DNA from 3 places in the Ensifer sp. R-19 genome. Region 3 is predicted to be linked to each of the others. Evidence: predicted binding sites of a transcription regulator. Region 3 holds the regulator's gene; each other region holds the start of a gene.
What was found. The regulator LexA, encoded in region 3, represses DNA repair genes until DNA is damaged. The targets are predictions, from matches to a motif close to TGTTCNNNNTGTGTTCNG.
Positions count from the first base shown of each region.

Region 1: a site for LexA is predicted at 3,752-3,769, ahead of ACN9MO_RS00285 (DNA recombination protein RmuC). Genes of this name have one in related genera too.
Region 2: a site for LexA is predicted at 1,987-2,004, ahead of ACN9MO_RS05370 (FG-GAP repeat protein). Genes of this name have one in related genera too.

Region 1 covers NZ_CP184569.1:57,006-64,140, forward strand. Annotated here, with positions in the region: gene ACN9MO_RS00275 (methyl-accepting chemotaxis protein) at 1-1,185, opposite strand, end outside; gene ACN9MO_RS00280 (ribokinase) at 1,575-2,474, opposite strand; gene ACN9MO_RS00285 (DNA recombination protein RmuC) at 2,526-3,719, opposite strand; gene def (peptide deformylase) at 3,870-4,394, shown strand; gene fmt (methionyl-tRNA formyltransferase) at 4,577-5,512, shown strand; gene truA (tRNA pseudouridine(38-40) synthase TruA) at 5,512-6,255, shown strand; gene ACN9MO_RS00305 (hypothetical protein) at 6,377-6,973, opposite strand; gene dapE (succinyl-diaminopimelate desuccinylase) at 6,960-7,135, opposite strand, start outside.
Region 2 covers NZ_CP184569.1:1,099,336-1,106,470, forward strand. Annotated here, with positions in the region: gene ACN9MO_RS05360 (ABC transporter ATP-binding protein) at 1-595, shown strand, start outside; gene ACN9MO_RS05365 (DUF5680 domain-containing protein) at 732-1,199, opposite strand; gene ACN9MO_RS05370 (FG-GAP repeat protein) at 1,279-1,851, opposite strand; gene dnaE (DNA polymerase III subunit alpha) at 2,266-5,763, shown strand; gene ACN9MO_RS05380 (L,D-transpeptidase family protein) at 5,873-7,102, opposite strand.
Region 3 covers NZ_CP184569.1:1,477,482-1,484,616, reverse strand. Annotated here, with positions in the region: partial or broken gene ACN9MO_RS07315 (septal ring lytic transglycosylase RlpA family protein) at 1-104, opposite strand, end outside; tRNA gene ACN9MO_RS07310 (tRNA-Ser) at 417-506, shown strand; gene ACN9MO_RS07305 (hypothetical protein) at 653-1,174, opposite strand; gene ACN9MO_RS07300 (hypothetical protein) at 1,377-2,183, opposite strand; gene ACN9MO_RS07295 (hypothetical protein) at 2,313-2,609, shown strand; gene lexA (transcriptional repressor LexA) at 2,856-3,581, shown strand; gene ACN9MO_RS07285 (hypothetical protein) at 3,672-4,004, opposite strand; tRNA gene ACN9MO_RS07280 (tRNA-Cys) at 4,219-4,292, opposite strand; gene ACN9MO_RS07275 (thermonuclease family protein) at 4,445-5,167, opposite strand; gene ACN9MO_RS07270 (hypothetical protein) at 5,328-5,624, opposite strand; tRNA gene ACN9MO_RS07265 (tRNA-Asn) at 5,781-5,855, shown strand; gene ACN9MO_RS07260 (cryptochrome/photolyase family protein) at 5,952-7,135, shown strand, end outside.

The sequences.
Region 1 (7,135 bases), 1.4 Mb from region 3:
CTTGGTGTCGGCAAGCTGGTGGCGGAAGCCCTCGAGTGCCTTGGCGACTTCGCCGGTTTCGTCGGAGCGATCCTGGCCGGCGATCGCCTTGGTATAGTCGCCGTGGCTGAGTCCTTTGACGTCGTTCACGAGGGCGGCGAGAGGCTTCTGCACGAAGCCGCGGACGGCGAGATAGAGACCGAGCAGAACGGCGCCGAGCACGACCAGGCCGCCGACGATCATCATGTAGGTCTGGTCCTTGACCGGGGCATTGATCGCGGCGCGCGGCACGTCGACGAGCACGACCCAGCTGGTGTTCACGCCCGAAAGCGCGAAGGGATAGACGAGGCGGTCGAAGGGTTCGTTGCCGTCATAGGAAAGGTTGGAAATGACGCCAGGCTTGCCGGAATCAAGCGCATTCTTGACGATGTCGTTGCCTTCGCCGTCATAGGCTTTGAGCAGCAGTTCCGGGATCGGCGCGACGAGCCACTTGCCGCTCTGCGACAGCAGGTAGACGCGGCCGGTTTCGAACGGCTTCAACTTCGCCAGACCCTCGGCCAGCGAGGCGAGTGAAATGTCGACGCCGGAGACGCCGATCAGCTTGCCGCCTGACATAACGGGATAGGCGATCGAGCTCATCGCGGTCGGAATGTCGGTACCCTCGGCAGTATAGGGCTGGGTGATCGCGCCCTTGCCGCTCTTTGCCGCGAGCGCATACCACTCCGCCGGATAATCGGCCTTGAAGGTGGAGTACTGGATTTCGTTGTTCCGGGTCTTCGACCAGTAGGGCGTGAAGATGCCGAGCTCGTTGCCGCCCAGTTCCTTATTGTTGACAACATCTTCCTGGCGGCCGTCGAAGGCCTTGGGCTCTTCCGCGAACCAGCTGCCGAAGGCGAAGGGGTTCTGCTCGAGGTTCGCCCTCAGGATATTGATCACCCCGGTGCGCTCCATCGACTTTTCCGCATGTGCCCGGCCGAGAACGCCGGCCATCGAGCGGGCAGCGCTCGCAAGCTCACCGACGTCGCCGGCGATGTCGGAGGCGATCGCGCGGGCTTCGCCGCTTGCCTGTTCAAGGACCAGCTTTTCGACGCGATCCTGGGTCTGGGAGATGAGAACGAAATTCGAGGCGAGCAGGACAAGTGCAATCGTGCCGCCTGTCACCGCGATCAGTTTGGTCGCCAGCGATTTGGCTTGGAACTTGAACATGAAATCCTCACGTGCTGGGAGGTCCGCCGGCTCTCGCCTGCGGTGGACGCATTTCGCAATGGGGGTGAACTCCATCATGGAGCGTCAGATGCCGACCGGCATGTTGGAGGCAACCAGATCGCTTCGACCGGCCTTCTCAGGCTCCTGAATAGACTGGAGATTCTTAAAATAGGCCCAACGCGGACGCTGTTTTACCTGTTGCTTTGATAAAATTGCGCGCGAAGTTTTATCTCCGCGACATCGGCTGTCCGGATTGCGCAAGCGGAGATTTTGAGACGGTTGGAAACGCGCGGCGGCAGAGAGCCGGCAAGAAAAATGCGGGCGATCTCCGCCCGCACCAGATGCCCTTTGGCCTATCACGGGTCGGTCCGACCCAAGGTTGTCGCGATCTAGATACGCGACGCCACTTCCGAGGAAAGCGGGATCGAGGGCTGGGCGCCGCTCTTCAGGCAGGCGAGCGAGCCGGCGACGGCTGCACGGCGCAGCGCATCGGGAAAGGCAATGCCGGCGTCGAGGCTGGCGGCAAGATAGCCGCAGAAGGTGTCGCCGGCGCCGACGGTATCGACCGGTTCGATCTTCAGGCCCTTGGCACGCTGGATCTCGCCTTCGTGCACGGCGACGACGCCTTCGGCGCCGAGCGTGACGATGACCGTCTGGCCGGTCTCGGCGTGAAGCGCCTTCATCGCGTCTTCGCGTTCCGCGCTGCTGATGCCGCTCCTGCCGGCAAGCAGCTCGAATTCGGTCTCATTGGCAATGACGATATCGGCCATGCGCCCGAGGCGAGCCGCATCCGCGGTCAACGGCGCGATGTTGATGACAGACCGGACGCCCTTCTGCTTGGCTACATTGAGCGCCTTCTCGACGGAGGCTGCCGGAATTTCGAGCTGCAGCATCAGCGTGTCGCCGGGCTTCATGCCGTCGACGGCTTTCACCGCATCGGCCTCATTGACAGTCGCATTGGCACTGGCGACGACGACGATGACGTTTTCGCCGTCACCGCCGACCAAGATATGCGCGGTGCCGGTTGGCTCTTCCACCGTCTTGGTCAGGGAGAGGTCGGTGCCAGCACCCTTCAGCAGTTCCAGCGCGCCATCGGCAAAACTGTCCTTGCCCACAGCACCAGCCATCTTAACTGTCGCTCCGGCACGTCGCGCGGCAAGCGCCTGGTTTGCGCCCTTGCCGCCGGCGGCGGTCGAAAAACCAGTTCCGGCAACGGTCTCGCCCGGCTTCGGAAGGCGTGCGGTCGTGGCGATCAGGTCCATGTTGATGGACCCAAAAACAGTGATCATGTGAAAATTTCCCGTCGGATTGCAAAGTGGGCCGGAGAGTGCCCGACAGCCTCAGTCCTCGTCAACCACCCGCAGGCGCAATTGCCCGACGCGGTTGTCGACGGCGGCACGCGGATCGCTTGCTTCTTGCGTCCCGCCTTCGGCTTGAAGTTCGAGCGCCTCGATCTTGGCGCCGCGCCGCGTGAGCTTGCTGGACGAAATCAGAATATCCTCGACGTCCTTCTGGCTCATGGCGAAATGGCCCTGAAGCTTGCGCACGCGCTCGTCGAGACGGCTGAGGTCCTCCATCAGCCTGGCTACTTCACCCTGGATCAGATGCGCCTGCTCGCGCATGCGCGCATCCTTGAGGATCGCCTGGATCACCTGGATCGACAAGAGCAGCAGCGACGGCGAGACGATGACGATCCGCTGGCGATGCGCCTTCTGCACGATCGCTTCGAAATGCTCGTGGATTTCGGCGAAGATCGATTCCGATGGCACGAAGAGGAAGGCGGTGTCCTGTGTCTCTCCGGGGATCAGGTATTTGCTGGCGATATCGCGCACATGGGTTTCCATGTCGCGGCGGAAGAGTTGCGCGATCTGTTGGCGGCGTTCCGCATTCGGGGCATCCCGCATCGCGTTCCAGGCTTCCAGCGGAAATTTCGCGTCGATGACGAGCGCCGGCTGGCCGTTCGGCATGCGGATGGTGCAGTCGGGTCGTGCGCCGTTCGACAGCGTCGTCTGAAATTCAAAGGCGCCCATCGGCAGCCCATCGGCGATGATCGCCTCCATGCGTGACTGGCCGAAGGCGCCGCGCGTCTGCTTGTTTGAAAGGATCGCCTGCAACCCGGCCATGTCCTTGGCCAGCGACTGGATATTGTTCTGGGCATTGTCGATGACCGCCAGGCGCTCCTGCAGCCGCCTGAGGTTTTCGTGCGTCGCCTTGGTCTGTTCGGTGATCGAAGTGCCGATCCGATGGGTCATGCCGTCGATGCGCTGGCTGAGGGACTGGTTGAGTTCGGCCTGCCGGGCGCCGAACACCTCGGCCATGGCGGCAACCCGCCCCTGCATCTCCGTCTGGGCGGCAAGCAGCATCGCCATCTGTTCCTGCCGCTCCTCGTCGCGGGTATCCCGCCGCCGCGAGAGCGCCATCAGCAGCGCGACTGCCACTATCAGGCCGCCGGCGATGGCGAGATGGCCCAGCGTGACCGGCAGAGTGCCGATGAAAAACAATGGCTGGGAAAGGTCGATGGGCGCTGGTTCCATGGTGTAAGCCTAACAGATTCGCGGATGTTTTATAGATCAAAACATGAACATCTGTACCGTGCGGTTAACGCGAGGCCATGGGAAACGGCCGCTGAGGGTGGCAAGGCAATTTTCTTGCACGCCGGTGGAAAGATCGGCTATGGGAGCAGCATGACGATCAAGCCGCTTATCATCCTTCCCGATCCTGTGCTTCGCCAGGTTTCCACGCCGATCGAAACCATCGACGCGGACATCCGCCGTCTGGCCGACGATATGCTCGAAACCATGTATGACGCGCCCGGCATCGGCCTTGCCGCGATCCAGATCGGCGTTGCCAAACGCATGCTGGTGCTCGACGTTTCGAAAGAAGGCGACGACAAGACCCCGCTCGTCTTCATCAATCCCGAGATCGTTGCTTCGTCCGATGAGCGTTCGATCTACGAGGAAGGCTGCCTGTCGATCCCGGACTATTACGCCGAGGTCGAGCGCCCCGCGGCGATCACCGTCAAGCATCTCGACCGTGACGGCAAGGAACAGATGATCGAGGCCGATGGCCTGCTCGCCACCTGCCTGCAGCATGAGATCGATCACCTGAATGGCGTGCTGTTCATCGATCATATCTCCAAGCTCAAGCGCGACATGGTGATCCGCAAGTTCACCAAGGCCGCCAAGACGCGCGGTGCGAAGGCGATCTGACGCCGGCCATGCAAGCGGTCGCGAACAGATCGCGCAAAGGGCACGATTTGAGGGCGGGAACCCATTGAACAATTCCAGGAAAAGCGTGAAACGGTTTTCCGCTTGGAATTGTCCTGTTTCAGAGAATGAGATCATTTCGCCGTTTCCCGTTTGAAGTGATCTGAAAGGACGGAGTTACCGCCTTGTCACTTCGCATCATCTTCATGGGTACGCCGGAATTTTCGGTGCCGACGCTGGCGGCCCTCGCCGAGGCTGGCCACCAGATCGTCGCCGCCTATACTCAGCCTCCGCGACCGGGCGGCCGACGCGGGCTCGATCTGCAGAAGTCGCCGGTGCATCAGGCGGCCGAGCTGCTCGGCATTCCCGTGCTGACGCCGGTCAACTTCAAGGACGAGGCGGATCGCCAGACCTTCCGCGACTTCGACGCCGATGTCGCCGTCGTCGTCGCCTATGGCCTGCTTCTGCCCGAGGCGATCCTCACCGGCACCAAATACGGCTGCTACAACGGCCATGCTTCGCTGCTGCCGCGCTGGCGTGGTGCTGCCCCCATCCAGCGCGCCATCATGGCCGGCGATCATGAGACCGGCATGATGGTGATGAAGATGGACAAGGGGCTCGATACCGGCCCCGTCGCCCTCACCAAGGCCGTCCAGATCGGCGAGACGATGACGGCGGGCGAATTGCACGACCGGCTGATGCAGGTCGGCGCCGGCCTGATGCGGGAAGCGATGGCGAAGCTCGCGGCCGGCGATCTGCCGCTGACCGCGCAGCCCGACGAGGGTGTCGTCTATGCGGCGAAGATCAGCAAGGCGGAAACCCGCATCGACTTTGCCCGCAGCGCTCGCGAGGTGCATGACCATATTCGCGGCCTGTCGCCATTCCCGGGCGCATGGTTCGAACTCGAAATCGCTGGCAAGCCGGAACGTATCAAGGTTCTGAATTCCGAGCCGGCATCGGGCGCCGGCGAGCCCGGCACGGTGCTTGACGACAATCTCACGATTGCCTGCGCCGAGGGTGCGGTCCGGCTCACGCGCCTGCAGCGCGCCGGCGGCAAGGCGCTCGGCGCCGCCGACTTCCTGCGCGGAACGCCGGTCGCGTCCGGCACGAGGGTCGGCTGATGCCGCGGTTCAAGCTGACCGTCGAATATGACGGCTCCGACTATGTCGGCTGGCAGCGGCAGGACAATGGCGAGTCCGTGCAGGGTGCGATCGAAAAGGCCGTCCTGTCCTTGACCGGCGAGACCGTTTCGATCCGCGGCGCCGGTCGCACCGACTCCGGCGTGCACGCCAGTGGCCAGGTCATGCATGTCGATCTGACCCGCCCGTGGAAGCCCTATACGCTGCGCAACGCGCTGAACGCGCATCTGGGGCTTGCGGGTGAGCGTGTGGCGATCCTCGAAGCCGAGGAAACGTCGCCGGAGTTCGACGCGCGTTTCTCGGCGCTGCGCCGGCACTATCTCTACCGCATCATCTCCCGGCCGGCGCCGCTGGCGCTGGAAGCCAGGCGCGCCTGGTGGGTGCCGAAGCCGCTCGACCACGCGGCGATGCACGAAGGCGCGCAACGTCTCGTCGGCCATCACGATTTTACGACCTTCCGCTCGGCCCATTGCCAGGCAACGAGCCCGGTGCGCACCCTCGATCGGCTGGATGTCGCGCTCGTCGCCGGTGTCATCGAAATCCGCGCCACGGCCCAGAGTTTCCTGCACAATCAGATCCGGTCTTTTGCCGGTTCGTTGAAGCTGGTGGGCGAGGGGAAGTGGACGCCGGACGACCTGCAGGCCGCACTCGAAGCGCGTGACCGCAAGGCTTGCGGCCCCGTGGCTCCGCCCGATGGGCTTTATTTCCTGCAAGTGGATTATTGACGGTCGGTCGATCCCGGGCTCCAAAGCGTGTCTCGATCTTTCAGATTCGCTCGCGCTATGAGTCCTTCAAATTCCGCATGTCGTTATCGCAAAACCGCTGCGCACTTTTGCGCGACATGCGCTAGCCCGGGATCAGGCCGAAGAAGCGCTGCAGGAGATCGCCGATCATCATCGACGGCAGCAGGAAGAGCGCCGTCAGCGCCGAGGCAAGCAGGGTCTGGTTGCCGGTAATCATGCGCAGGAGCCGGAAAAGCACCGCGACGCTAACGACGAGCAGCGCCAGCCAGATCAGGCTCGTCAGGCCCTGGCTTCCCGGAATGATCAGGCGGATGGCGGCGGGAATGGCCATCGCATAGGAGAGCGGGACGGAGAGCCAGTTGGTGGTGACGACGATCGGCACGACGGCCCCGGCAAAACCGAGCGGGCGCGACAGAGTGGCGATCAGCACCAGCGGCAGCAGCCAGCTGACGAGATCGACGACCAAGAGCTTGAAGATGAAGCCGATGCCGATCACCGTGCCTTCAGGCATGGCCGACAGGTAGTAGAACCGCCAGGATGCCCAGGTGACGGCGATCGCCGGCAGGCACCAGAGCATAGAGGTGAAGGAGCGCCAGAGGCCGCTCTCACTGAAATCGAGCCAGCGGAATCCCTCCTCTTTGCCCTGCGCCAAGAGCCAGAGGCCCTTGATATAGGCAAGCACCTCATCAAGCAGCGGCATGGCCGAACCAGCTGAAGATGAAGGTTTCGTAGATGTTCGTCAGCGTCTCGAGGTCGGCGACGGCAACGCGCTCGTCGACCATGTGCATGGTCTGGCCGACCAGGCCGAACTCGACCACAGGGCAGTAGTCCTTGATGAAGCGCGCATCCGAAGTGCCGCCCG
Region 2 (7,135 bases), 380 kb from region 3:
TACCCTGAGAAGTGGCGAGACGGTTGCGCTGGTCGCGCCTTCGGGAACCGGCAAGTCGACGCTCCTGCATGTCGCCGGCCTGCTGGAGCGCCCGGATGGCGGCGAAGTGCTGGTCAACGGCGTCTCCTGTGGTGGCCTCAACGACGATCGGCGCACGGCGATCCGCCGCAACGAGATCGGCTTCGTCTACCAGTTTCACCATCTGCTTCCCGAGTTCTCGGCACTTGAGAACATCATGATGCCACAGCTGATCGCCGGCTTGCCCAAGGCTGAGGCCGCCGATAGGGCAAGGGCGCTGCTCGACTACATGCGCATCGGTCACCGTGCCGATCATCGCCCGACGGAGCTCTCCGGCGGCGAGCAGCAGCGCGTCGCGATCGCGCGCGCCGTCGCCAACGCGCCGCTCGTGCTTCTTGCGGACGAGCCGACAGGCAATCTCGATCCGGAAACCGCCGGCTATGTCTTTGAAGCGCTTGAGGCGCTCGCGCGCCAGTCGGGTCTCGCGGCCCTGATCGCCACGCACAATCATGAACTCGCCGGGCTGATGGATCGGCGCGTGACGATCGAGGACGGCAAAGTCGTCGAGATGAACTGATGGCACCGGCCGAGCGGGCGCATTGATCGCCCAGCGCCGTTGCCGCTCACTGTCTTTGGCCAGCGCGGAAGAAACGTCTCACAGTTCACGTCCCACGCCGCCCTGGGCGCGGCGTACGCGTCTTCTGGCGCCGCTTTTAACGCCGGATCAGCCCGCCACGATAGTCGAGTTCGTAAGCTTCCTCGCCATCGACGAAGATGACCTCGCGGCCGGAAAAATGTTCGGTGTCGCCGCGGCTGCTATCGATGTAGTAGCCATGTGCATGCCGAAACTCCATACCGCCGAGGAAGTGCCGCTTCTCACGATACATCGCCTGTAGCGCAGCCTTGATGACCAGACCTGCCTTCTCTCCAGTTATGAGCTCGGGGCGCATAATCCGGCCGAAGTAGTTCATCGCCCAGCGCGGTTCGCCATCCTGCCAGACCGTTTCCTGTCCTGCAAAATCGGTTCCGCCGTAATAGCTGTCGAGATAGCGCCAACTGCCCGTTTCGTAGCCGATGTCATGGGAGCCTTGGCGAGAGGAAGGCCGCGGCACGCCGCCGCCGACATAGGTTTTCGATTTGGCTTCGACGATAAAGTCCTTCAGTTGTTCGAGCGCGGCCATGTGGGTTCCTCATATGTTCTGGCCGAGGATGCCGTGGTCCGTGTTGGTTGTAAAGAACAAATAGAGAACAATCACCTGATTACTGAACGCCGCAAGCCTTCTGGCCGCGATCGTCGTTCCAGTCCTTGAGCAGGACGAGTTCGCCCTTGGTGGCTATGGCCTTGTCGTTGGATTTGCCCTTGCCTGTCAGAACGTTGAGGTCGCACTTCAACGTGTTGTCTAGATCGAGTGTATCGTAGGATGAGTAGGTATAGCCGGCGACCACGAACTCGAAATTGCGGTAGGCGACCGTCAGTTTCTGTTCCCAGCGGTCACGTCCGATGGAATCGTTGTGGCTGGAGATGAGCAAAGAACCGCTCGGCAGCGCCTCGACCCACGGCGCCTGTCCGGCAAAGTCAAAGTCGCCCCAAATCTTGTTCGGGATCGCCGCCTTCAGCTCAAGAGCGCCATTCTCACCGGTCAGATAGAGATAGACACCGTTGTCATCGTCGCTTCCATCTGCGGGGCGCACGATCAGGGCGAGGTCCGCGTCACCGTCCTTGTTCCAGTCGCCGGTCGCCGCGGAGACGATGCGGGCAGGGTCGATCGTTTCGGCCGCGGAGGCGACGGCCGGAACCAGAAACAGCAATGGCAGAATCAGGCGTGCATGCATGTCGGAACGCTCCGCTTGGTTGTTCCTCTTGATATGCGGGCGCGGCGCTTTCCTCAAGCGGCTTCCTGGCAGTTAACCTGCATTCGACTGCCGTGTTAACCATCGTCAACAGAACGTCTGTGCTCGGCTTGACGCGTGAACAAAAATAGAACAAAGTAAAAACATAACGGAAAAGGAGCCATGTTATGACTGATTTTGTTCGTGACCTCGCCGCCTTCGCTTCGATGAGCCTGTTCATCGCAAGCATCTCTTTCATCGCGCTCGGCCTCTGAGGAGCGTCGATATTTCCTCTCAAGCACCTCCCGAAATGCGCCCCCTGGATTGAATAAGGGGGGCGACGTGTCAGGTGAAACTGGACATGTCGGGTGATAAACGGGATATCCTGCCGACCAGACAGGAATCAGGGTGCGAATAATGGCAGACGACGGCAAAGCAGCATCGAGCGAGGCGCTTGGTTCGGACCCGCAGTTTGTGCATCTGCGCGTCCACTCGGCCTTCTCCCTGCTCGAAGGTGCGCTGCCGCTGAAGAAGGTCATCGGCAAGGCGGTTGCCGATAATCAGCCGGCGATCGGGATCGCCGACACCAACAATCTCTTTGCCGCGCTCGAGTTTTCGCAGAAAGCAGCCGACGACGGACTGCAACCGATTACCGGCTGCCAGCTTTCCATCGACATGGAAGACGAGGCGGATGGCGAACGGCGCGGCCACGCGCAACATCTCGCGAAGCTGCCCGCGATCGTCCTGATCGCCGCGACCGATGATGGTTACACCCGGCTCGTGGATCTGGTGAGCCGTGCCTATCTCAGCGGCGAGGGCAGCCAGGCGACTCGGATCACGCGCTCCTGGCTTGCCGAAAACGGTACGGACGGATTGATCGCGCTGACCGGTGCGTCGGGCGGTCCGGTGGACCTGGCCCTGAAGGCGGGCTCGACGGCACTGGCCGAAGCGCGTCTCGAGGCGCTGCATGATCTCTTCGGCGACCGGCTCTATATCGAGCTGCAGCGGCACGGCGGATTTGACCGCCGCCATGAGAGCCGGATTATCGACCTTGCATACAAGTTCGACATTCCGCTGGTTGCCACCAACGAAGCCTTCTTTCCGTCACCGTCCGACTATGACGCCCATGACGCCCTGATGGCGGTCGCGCACAACGCGATGGTTTCGGACGACAGCCGCTTCCGCCTGACGCCGGACCACTACCTCAAGAGCCGCAAGGAGATGGCTGCGCTTTTTGCCGATCTGCCGGAGGCGCTGGAAAACACTGTCGAGATCGCACGGCGCTGCTCTTTCATGCTGAAGACCCGCGGACCGATCCTGCCGCGCTTTACCGGCGCCACCGCAGATCCGGAAGAGGCGGAGCGCGCCGAGGCGGACGAACTGCGCCGCCAGGCGGAGGAGGGGCTCGAAGAGCGTCTCGCCAGGCTCGGCATGGCGCCCGGCTATAGCGAAGAGGAGTATCGCGAGCGCCTGGCCTTCGAACTCGGCGTTATCGAGCGCATGAAGTTCCCCGGCTACTTCCTGATCGTTGCCGACTTCATCAAATGGGCGAAGCAGCACGATATTCCCGTTGGGCCGGGCCGTGGTTCGGGTGCAGGGTCGCTCGTTGCCTATGCGCTGACGATTACCGACGTCGATCCGATGCGCTTCTCGCTGCTGTTCGAGCGCTTCCTCAATCCCGAGCGCGTCTCGATGCCCGACTTCGACATCGACTTCTGCCAGGACCGGCGCGAAGAGGTGATCCGCTACGTGCAGCGCAAGTATGGTCGCGAGCAGGTGGCGCAGATCATCACCTTCGGTTCGCTGCAGGCGCGTGCCGCACTGCGCGACGTCGGCCGCGTGCTCGAAATGCCCTATGGCCAGGTCGACAAGATCTGCAAGCTGGTGCCGAACAACCCGGCCAATCCGACGCCGCTCTCCAAGGCGATCGAGGAAGAGCCACGCCTGCAGGAGGAAGCCGAGAAGGAGCCAGTCGTCGCGCGGCTTCTCGACATCGCCCAGAAGATCGAAGGCCTCTATCGCCACGCCTCGACCCACGCCGCCGGTATCGTGATCGGCGACCGTCCGCTGTCTCAGCTCGTGCCGATGTATCGCGATCCGCGCTCCGACATGCCGGTCACCCAGTTCAACATGAAATGGGTGGAGCAGGCGGGCCTCGTCAAGTTCGACTTCCTCGGCCTGAAGACCCTGACCGTATTGAAGGTCGCGGTCGATTTCGTGAAGCAGCGCGGCATCGAGGTTGATCTGGCGAGCATCCCGCTCGACGACCCGAAGACCTATGAGATGCTGTCGCGCGGCGAAACGGTTGGCGTGTTCCAGGTGGAAAGCGCCGGCATGCGCAAGGCGCTGATCGGCATGCGGCCCGACTGCATCGAGGATATCATCGCGCTGGTGGCGCTCTATCGCCCGGGCCCGATGGAGAACATTCCGGTCTACAATGCCCGCAAGCATGGCGAGGAAGAAGTCGAGTCGATCCATCCGAAGATCGATCATCTGCTCAAGGAAACGCAGGGCGTTATCGTCTACCAGGAGCAGGTGATGCAGATCGCCCAGGTGCTCTCGGGCTACTCGCTCGGCGAGGCCGATCTTCTGCGCCGCGCCATGGGTAAGAAGATCAAGGAGGAGATGGACAAGCAGCGCGCCCGCTTCGTCGACGGCGCGGTGAAGAACGAGGTGTCGAAGCCGCAGGCGGACCTGATCTTCGACCTGCTCGCCAAGTTCGCCAACTACGGCTTCAACAAGTCGCACGCAGCGGCCTACGCCATCGTCTCCTACCAGACCGCCTATATGAAGGCGCACTATCCGGTGGAGTTCCTGGCGGCGTCGATGACGCTCGACATGTCCAACACGGAAAAGGTCAACGACTTCCGTCAGGACGCAAAGCGCCTGGGCATCGAGGTGATTGCACCGTCGGTGCAGTCTTCATTCCGACATTTCCAGACGGGCGAAAACCGCATCTATTATTCGCTTGCCGCAATCAAGGGCGTGGGCGAATCCGCGGTTGAGCATATCGTCGAAGTGCGCGGCGACCGGACCTTCGTGAGCCTTGAGGATTTCTGCCTCAGGATCGACCCCAAGCTTCTCAACCGTCGCGTCTTCGAAAGCCTGATCGCTGCCGGTGCGTTCGAATGCTTCGGCTATGACCGTGCGGAACTGGTCGGCGGGCTCGACCGCATCCTCGGCTTCGCCCAGCGTGCGCAGGAGAACAAGACGAGCGGCCAGAGCGACATGTTCGGGGCAGGGGCGGCAACCGGGCCGGAGCGTATCGCGCTCCCGACCTACACGCCCTGGCTCGCTTCGGAGAAGCTGCATCGCGAATTCCAGGTGCTGGGTTTCTACCTCTCCGCCCACCCGCTCGACACCTACAATGCGCTGCTCGCCAAGATGCGCGTGCAGACCTTCGGCGATTTCGCCGGCGCGGTGAAGAAGGGGGCAACCGCCGGCCGGCTTGCCGGCACAGTGACCTCGAAGCAGGAGCGCAAGACGCGCACCGGCAACAAGATGGGAATCGTCGCCTTCTCGGATTCTTCGGGCCAATTCGAGGCCGTGCTGTTCTCCGAAATGCTGCACCAGTATCGCGACCTCTTGGAGCCGGGCAAATCGCTGGTCATGACCGTTGCCGCCGAGGAGCGGCCGGAAGGCATCGGGCTGCGCATCCAGACCCTGCGCTCGCTCGAGGAAGAATCGCTGCAACTGCAGAAGGCGCTGCGCGTCTATGTGCGCGATTCCGGCCCACTGAAATCGATCGCCTCGCACCTCAACACCAGGGGCGACGGTCTCGTCTCCTTCGTCGTCATCAAGGACAACGGTCAGCGCGAGATCGAGGTGGAACTGAGCGAGAAGTTCCGGATCTCGCCCGAGATCGCTGCGGCGCTGCGCTCGGCGCCGGGCGTGGTCGACGTCGAGTTGGTTTGATCGGCAGGTTTCTCCGTTTCGTTCGAAGCGAAGAAATCACACCGATCACCTTGAGGGTGGGCAGCTGGGACAGAAAGCGCACATTGTGCTTTCCTGCGGTTCCCCGGGATCAGTCACCCGGACGCGATCGGGTGACGGTGATGAAATCGGTTCCCTGGCCGGTCTCCAGCCCGCTTTCCGTGTCGGCGATCGAGAGCGAAGAGCCCTCGGCCAGCAGTCCTTCAACCCGCTTGCGAACGTCGTCGGATATCGTCATTCGCGCCAGCGTGCGCTGTATGCCGTTATAAGCGAAGGGGTCCGCCTCAATGGAAATGCCGAGCCGCTTCTTCATCGAGGCGGGCAGGTGGTTTTCAAGCGAAACGCCGAACCATTTGCCTTCGGCGCCTTCTTCTTCATTGTGCCGGAACTGGAGGAAATGCGTCCCAAGGGCCTCTTCCGGTTTGTCGATGGTGAGGCCGGCTTCGAAAAGCGGCTTGAAACCTTGCCGCACGAGGATCTTGCCGTTCTGCGGCGGCGTTCGGCCGGCCTTACGCAGGAGCTTGTCGGTCAGTTCCGGCGTCAGCTTGCCATCGCTCTCGAGACCTTCGCCCGTCTGGAAGGCGCGGAGCGCCGCAGTGGTTGCCGTGCCCGCATGGCCGTCGATCGAGCCGGGCGCGTATCCGAGGAATTCCAACGAGGTTTGAACCTCGCGCATGGTGTCGCGCGCGTCGCTGCGCGTGATCAGGATGCGGATCGGTTCTTCCATGGATCTGGAGGTGCCGGCACCGCCGGTCGGCTCTCTCATCGCCACTTCCACCGGCGTATCTCCGGCCTGGCTGATCGCCGGTCTGAGCGGAACATCGGAAAGCGGCGGCTGGATATTTACCGGAACCGGACGGAAGAGGAGGGCGCTTTTAACCTCTGCGGGCGATATCTGCCGGTCCGAGATCAGCACATGCACGCCGCGCTCGGTCATCTTGTAGAGCGACGCGGCGAAAGCGCTTGGCAGGCGCACACATCCGTGTGAGGCGGGGTAGTCGGGCACGTGGTTGGAGCCGTGCAGCGCAATGCCCGACCAGGTGAGCCGCTGCATGAACGGCATCGGCGCATTCGAATAGATGTTCGACTTATGATGGCGCCGCTTTTCGAGGATAGAGAAGATTCCGGTCGGCGTCGCATGGCCGGCCTTGCCGGTCGACACCGGTGACGTCGCAATCACGGCATCGCCGTCATAGACCACGAGCGATTGCTGGTCTTTCGAGACAATGATTTGCAGCGGCCCGCGACTGCCTGCAAAGCCGGTGGCCGGCGACAAAAGCAGAGCGACGAAGCTGGCGGTGAGAGCGAAACGCGATACCATACACTCAACCCAACACGTGACTTGGCGAACGAG
Region 3 (7,135 bases):
ACGCTCGATATCGATCCGCAGGCTGCGAGTGTCACGCACAGCATCGGGACCGCCGCAAGGCGCAGTCCCTTGACCAGATATGCCGCATTTTTACTGGAGGTCATCTGTCCCACAACATCGATCGAATAGCCGTACTCGAAACCTTCCGCTCATGCCCCCAGCGGAAATCTCGGCGTCCCGAAACGGAACAGTCGAGTAAACATGACAGCAACAAGGCGAAAATGCGAACTCATCCACAGATCAGCGCCGGATTTCATGCGTTATGGTTTACAGATGATTACCGGCGGAGCGTGCCCGCGCACTCCAGTCCGGCCATCGAGAAAATCTTTCAGCGACGCATGTTAAATCTTGCAAAGCGACAGGGCTTCGCGCAATAACGCCGTGCCCGGTAGGCAGTTGACTGCGACTTCAGGCAAGGACAGGTGGCCGAGTGGTTTAAGGCTCTGGTCTTGAAAACCAGCGTACGGGAAACCGTACCGTGGGTTCGAATCCCACCCTGTCCGCCATTTTCCCAAGGAATATAGTCCGACGATGGACCGCCATCCCTGGCGGTGCTTCACTTTAATGAGCGTACGTCGGCAGGCGTCAGCGCCGTCTGGTTCGCCTCGGGCAGACGACGACTGGGCCCTCCGCCCTTCACTCAAGCCGCGGGTTAGAGGCTGAACGGATCACGCGCTGAGCGTTTCTCGCTCGGCGCGTTGAACGGATCGGACTTCTTCTCCTTGGATTTGCGGCCCTCGTCGGCGATGATCTCATCCACGGCCCGCTGGCATTTCAGGAGTTCTTCCGCCGCCGGGCCGGTGCCGCGCAAACTGAGGTTTGCGACAACGCGATCGTCAAAGGCGATCGCCAACGTCCTTTTGCGCACGAACCCCGTCAGGAATTCCGCATCGGTGACGTTCACGAAGAGGAACTTGCCGCTCTCGTCGCCGGCGACGGTCGCCGCCGCACTCCAGGGATCGCTCTTGTCGAAGCGGAACGTCAGGTCATAGTCCTTGCCGACCTCGAGCGACTTCCAGTCGTCGCTGGCGAAACTCATGTAGAGCGGCGATTCGGAGCCCTTGGGATAGAACCCCAGGCGCAGCCTGATTCCGCCTTCGAACATCGACGTGATGAAACACGAGCCTTCCATCGACGTGTCGGAAGCAACGGTCCAGCGCCGACTTCCTTCCATTTGATGATCTCGGAGTCCTCAGCCACGGCCGGTCCCGTGGCCATCAGACAGCTCACCAATCCGAACAGCAATCTACGCATGCAAATCCCCCGTTTGCCCGCATTTTGATAGGTCGCCGCGTGACTGTCGAGGGTGGGTAACCCGCACCCATGCAAAATCTTAGGAATATTCACCTCCCAGCGGAACGACGCTCACGCCAAGATCACATGGCAAAGGGATCTTTCGACGACTTGGTCTGGCCGCCGCCAGCAAAGGGGTCATTGTTTGGCGCATTCCCGCCAGCGCCCGCAAACGGATCGGCGGCCGCCCCCTGCCCGCCGTTTGGCATCAACGCAATCAGCGCCTCCTGGCATTTGAACATCTCGCTGACGGCCTTCATCGAATCGCGCAGGCTGAGGCTCGCCACCACGCGCCCTTCGAACGCCAGCGCCAGCGTGTTCTTGCGCACGAATTCGGTGAAGAAGTCGGTGTTGGAGAAGTTGACGACCAGAGCCTTCGAGCCTGTGAGGTCCACGCCGAACGCGACAGCCGGCCACTGGCGGCCACGGTCGAGCTGCAAGGCGACGTCATACTCCCTCTGCGGCTCGATCGATTTCCAGTTGGCATTGCCGATCGAAAGAAACGCCAGGTTCGCCGATCCTCTCGGATAAAAGCCGATTCGAAGGATCATTCCGCCGTCGTAGCTCGTGGCCGCATAGCACGAGCCGCCCAAGGACGGATCGGAGCCCACCGTCCAGGCATTGATCTCCTTCCAGATATTCGAACGCCCTTCTTCAGCAGCGGCCGCTCCCGCCGCCACCAACAGACAGAGAACCGCCAACGACAATCTACGCATGCAACCACCCCATTTTTCCCGCAACCTGTCGAGACGTGCGGCATCTTCACAACACGGATTTGTGCACGCCGGCAGCGAGGCCGCGACTTGGCGCAACCCAAGCGATTGCAGCGCGGACGGCGCGCCAGGCTGAGGCGGCTTCGCCGCTGCGTGCCCCTGGCGCAAAACGGCCACAGCCTGCACTCAAAGAGCTGTTGAACACATGACAGTGATCGCCAAGCTTGCTGGACTTCGGAACGAAAGCGCGGTTCACATCGTTAACCGCCCCGTAGTCCCACCCTTGCATCAAAGTGGACGATCACCGTGCTTGCCGCCCTGCTTCTCGCTTCGATAGTCGCGTCGCCTAATATGCCTGACGTCAAGCTCAGCGCCGCCACGGTGGACGAACTTCAGACCGATTTCGAGAGCGCCGTGCCGTGCCATCAGATCGATGGACGCAAGGTGTGGAAGGGTGCGATCGCGTTCTACATCCAGTCGTTCGTCTATGATGGCGACAGGCCGGTCGCGACCGATGCGGCGGATGCCGTACTTCCAGAAGACAACAGCGCCGAGACGGTGAAGGAATTCGAAGACGCCTGCGCCGCCACGCAGCCGGCCTAGCCTCTTTGCACAAAAACGCTCGCGATTCGTTCGAATCGCCGTGCCGTCGCGCAACGCGCTGCCCCACGGCCCTCCGTTTGGGCACGATCATCGCCCAAACCCGCTCTGCTCCCGTAAAAGTGACCAATCGACACGCACAGACGCGCCAATTGTCTGAATTCACGGAATTTTAGGCACTTGCGGAACACATATGGAACAGATAGTGTCTGTTCTTGATTTGTTTCACGCCTCTGGGAGCGACGTGCCATGCTGACCCGCAAGCAACAGGAATTGCTTCTCTTCATTCACGAACGCATGAAGGAGTCAGGCGTCCCACCATCATTCGATGAAATGAAGGATGCGCTCGACCTGGCGTCGAAGTCCGGCATTCACCGTCTGATCACGGCACTCGAAGAACGCGGGTTCATTCGCCGTCTGCCGAACCGAGCCCGCGCGCTCGAGGTCATCAAGCTTCCGGAAGCCTACGCGTCAAGCCAGCAGCAGCCCCGCCGCGGCTTCTCGCCCAGCGTGATCGAGGGCAGCCTCGGCAAGGCGCCAGCGGCCGCTCCTGCCGCACCGCCAAAGCCCACGCCCGTGGCCGACAACACATCGGTTTCCGTCCCGGTCATGGGCCGCATCGCTGCCGGTGTGCCGATCTCGGCGATCCAGAACAACACGCACGACATTACCATACCGCTCGACATGATCGGCAACGGCGAACACTACGCTCTCGAAGTCAAGGGCGACTCGATGATCGAAGCCGGCATCTTCGACGGCGACACGGTGATCATCCGCAATGGCAATACGGCCAATCCCGGCGATATCATCGTGGCGCTCGTGGATGATGAGGAAGCGACGCTGAAGCGCTTCCGGCGCAAGGGCGCATCGATCGCGCTCGAAGCCGCGAACCCTGCCTACGAAACAAGGATTTTTGGGCCCGATCGGGTGAAGATCCAGGGCAAGCTCGTCGGGCTGATCCGCCGCTACCACTGATTCCGAGGGAAACCTGGCATCCGACCGAGCCTCGCCACCGCTTGCGGCTGCGAGGCTCTGTTTATTGAAGGCGACCTGAAGGCACGCCTCTTACTCGTGGATGGTGTACTCGCCGAGCTCGCAGAGGTCCTGCATGTCTTCGGTCGTATCGAGGCCGGAGCCTTCTTCGAACTCGAAGCGCATGTCGTACTTGCAGACCTCCCGGCCGTCGGCGATGGTGATCTCCATGTCTTCCCCTGGGTTCAGCACCTGCCGGCCGAAAACATCGTCTTCCCACTCATTGACGCCCACAGGCGACGTATAGAAGTTCGTCAGCACTGCGTTGGTGTTGTTCTTCAGCTTGAAAACCAGATCCTCTGCCTGCGCCTCAAATGTGGTCGCAGCGAAGAGGGCCAAGGCCGTCAGGACAAGTTTCGTCTTCATATATGCGATTGCCTCCGTTTTGATGATGACGGACGCTACCGATGCGGCTGATGTCAGCGGAGTCATCGTTCCCCCTCTACCGATTTCACCGAAGCGATAAGATCCGATAGTGGCTTAGAAGACGTGGCTTGTGCGGGCGTGTGGAGGCAAACACACACAATCGCTCTGCCCTGAGGCAGAACGTCTATCCGCACTAAAATGAGGTGAGAGTTATTGGAGGCCTCGCCCGGAATTGAACCGGGGTACAAGGATTTGCAGTCCTCTGCGTCACCACTCCGCCACGAGGCCTCACAGCTCGGATAACCGAGCGTTGGCGCGGATTTAGAATGATTGCAGAAAAACCGCAAGAGGCATTTTCCGAAAAACGCGCCGTCGATTTGTAAGACGGATACTTTCCACAGAGCGATCGCGAACCTCCGCCGATCGCATCTGGGGTGGCCTCAACACCAGGGCGTCGCGTGTCCTGTCCACGGCCGCACCAGCCCCTCGGATACGAGCACACGCCCGATAGACTGGTCGCCGCGGGTGACCAGCCGCAGCTTTTCACCGGCCTTGGCATCCTGACGGCCGCTCGCCGTTTCCAGCCTGAAGTCACCCGCATTCAACAATTCGCGCAGGCGCTGCTTGGCATAGAAGCCGCGCGAACGTTCCTTGTCGCAGCTTGCCTGGCGAATACGCGGCGCCTCGACGTCTGCGACGCGGATCGTTTCGCCGTGGTACAGGAAGGTGGCGCCGTCGATCACGCAGTTGTCGTTGCGAATCCCGCAGAAATAAAACTGATCCGTGCGAACGGATGCCGTCTTCACTTCCTCACTGGGCCGCACCACGGGTGTCGGCGCCTTGGCGCCGACGTCAACGGACGGCACCGGAGCGGCAAGGGCAACTCTTGTCACCGGATTCGGCTTCCGCTTCTCCGCCTGTTGCGCGGGACGCTCGTCCGCTTTCTGCGCGACACGAACGGGCTTCGGCCTCGACTCGTGTCGGGACGTGGACGCGACCACGTCCGATACCACCGGCCAATGTTTCAGTTCGGCGCGATGATCGTAAGCGACCACGCCGCCGACAGTGAGTGCGGCGGCCAGATACCACGGCGCCATACCGCCTTGTTTGCCCCTGCTCCGACCGGAATTCCGGCTTCGACGTTTCGTAGTGGCTTTGGCCATGCGTTCCCATCCTGATTCGCGACCGCATTATGCGTTTGATGGGTTGCCGAAAAGTTTTCGGCGGCCTCCCTCAACAAAGGGTTCAGCCGCTTCGCTGGGAATCAATTGGCAGAGAATCGAAGCCGAGGCATCCGGGACGGTTGACCGCAATAGCTCCGGTTCACGAGCCGTTCGAAGAATCGGCTCGTCCGCGCCAGCGCGCCCACCAAACAGCCAGGCGACGCCGGCGACGGCGGACGGATGGGATATCGTGCGAAAGCACGATGAGGCCCAGCGGTATCATCCAGAAGCCGAGCACCGGCAGAAAGCCAAGAAAACCAAAGAACACCAGAAGCGAGCCCAACAGGATACGCAGCAGTGGCGATTCCGGCAGCGTGATGCGCCACTTCCCGAGCACGATCTGACGCGTCTGCGGATCAATCCCGAAATGCGGCTGCTTCCTGTTTTTATTCATCATTCCCTATCCGGCATCTTTTCCCACAATTGGGGACTTCTCCACAGCCTCGCAACCGAACTTGTCATTTTTTTTGAAAAAACCGCTTGGCAAATCGGAAAAGCATGCGTATTAGCAGCCTCACTTCTGAAGCGCACAGCGAAACAGCGGCGCGGATGATCCCTGGTAGCTCAGCGGTAGAGCATTCGACTGTTAATCGACAGGTCGCCGGTTCGAATCCGGCCCGGGGAGCCAGTTTCAAAAAGAGCCATTTGCAGAAAATGCGAATGGCTCTTTTTCATTTTGCACCTAAGTTCCCTCGGTGATCAATCCCAGTCCTAGACGGCACCTATGACAAACGCGGCGCCCATCATCGTCTGGTTCCGCAAGGACCTGCGCCTTGGCGACAACAGGGCCCTTGCGGCTGCGGCCAATGAGGCTGCCGTCATTCCGCTCTATATCCGGGAGCCGAACGAAAGCGGCAACGGTCCGCTGGGCACGGCGCAGCAATGGTGGTTGCACCATTCGCTGGAAGTGTTGGAGGCTCGACTGGGCCGGCTCGGCTCGCGACTCATTCTCCGCTCCGGCGACCCACTGGACGTCCTCAGCGAAGTGTCGCGCCTATCGGGAGCGAAGCGTGTCCATTGGAATCGCCGCTACGACCCGTGTGGCATTGCCACCGATACGGCCCTGAAGAAAGCACTCGCAGCTCAGGGCATCGCGGCCGAGAGCTTTGCCGGGCAATTGCTGCACGAGCCCATGCGCTTGTTGACGACGACCGGTGGGCCCTATCGCGTGTTCACGCCTTTCTGGCGCGCGCTCGAAGCGAAGGTTGAGCCGGCTCCACCGATCGACGAGCCGCAAAAGATCGCGACGCCGGAAAGCTGGCCCCCTTCAGAACAGCTTGACGCGTGGTCGCTTCTGCCAACGAAACCGAACTGGGCAGCGACGTTCAGCGAAATATGGGCGCCGGGGGAAAAAGGCGCGACCACTCGCCTCGACGAATTTATCGACGAAAAGCTTGCAGACTACAAAGTGCGCCGGGACCGTCCAGAGGCTGACGGCACATCCCTGCTCTCTCCTCACCTCGCCTTCGGAGAAATCTCGCCGGCGCAGGTCTGGCACGCGACGCAGGGAATCGAGACCGATGGCGGTGAAGGTGTTGCCACCTTTCGCAAGGAGATCGCCTGGCGCGAATTCTCCTACCATCTGTTGTTTCACTATCCCGAACTCCCGCGTCGCAATCTCGATCGCCGGTTCGATCGTTTCCGCTGGCTGGACCACGAAGGAGATTTTTCCCGCTGGACCAAGGGTTTGACCGGTTTCCCGATCGTCGACGCCGGCATGCGCCAGCTCTGGCGGCATGGCTACATGCACAATCGCGTGCGGATGATCGCCGCCTCGTTCCTCATCAAGGACCTGCTGATCGACTGGCGGAAAGGCGAACAATGGTTTCGCGACACCCTCGTGGATGCGGATCCGGCCAACAACGCCGCAAGCTGGCAATGGGTCGCGGGATCGGGCGCGGATGCTGC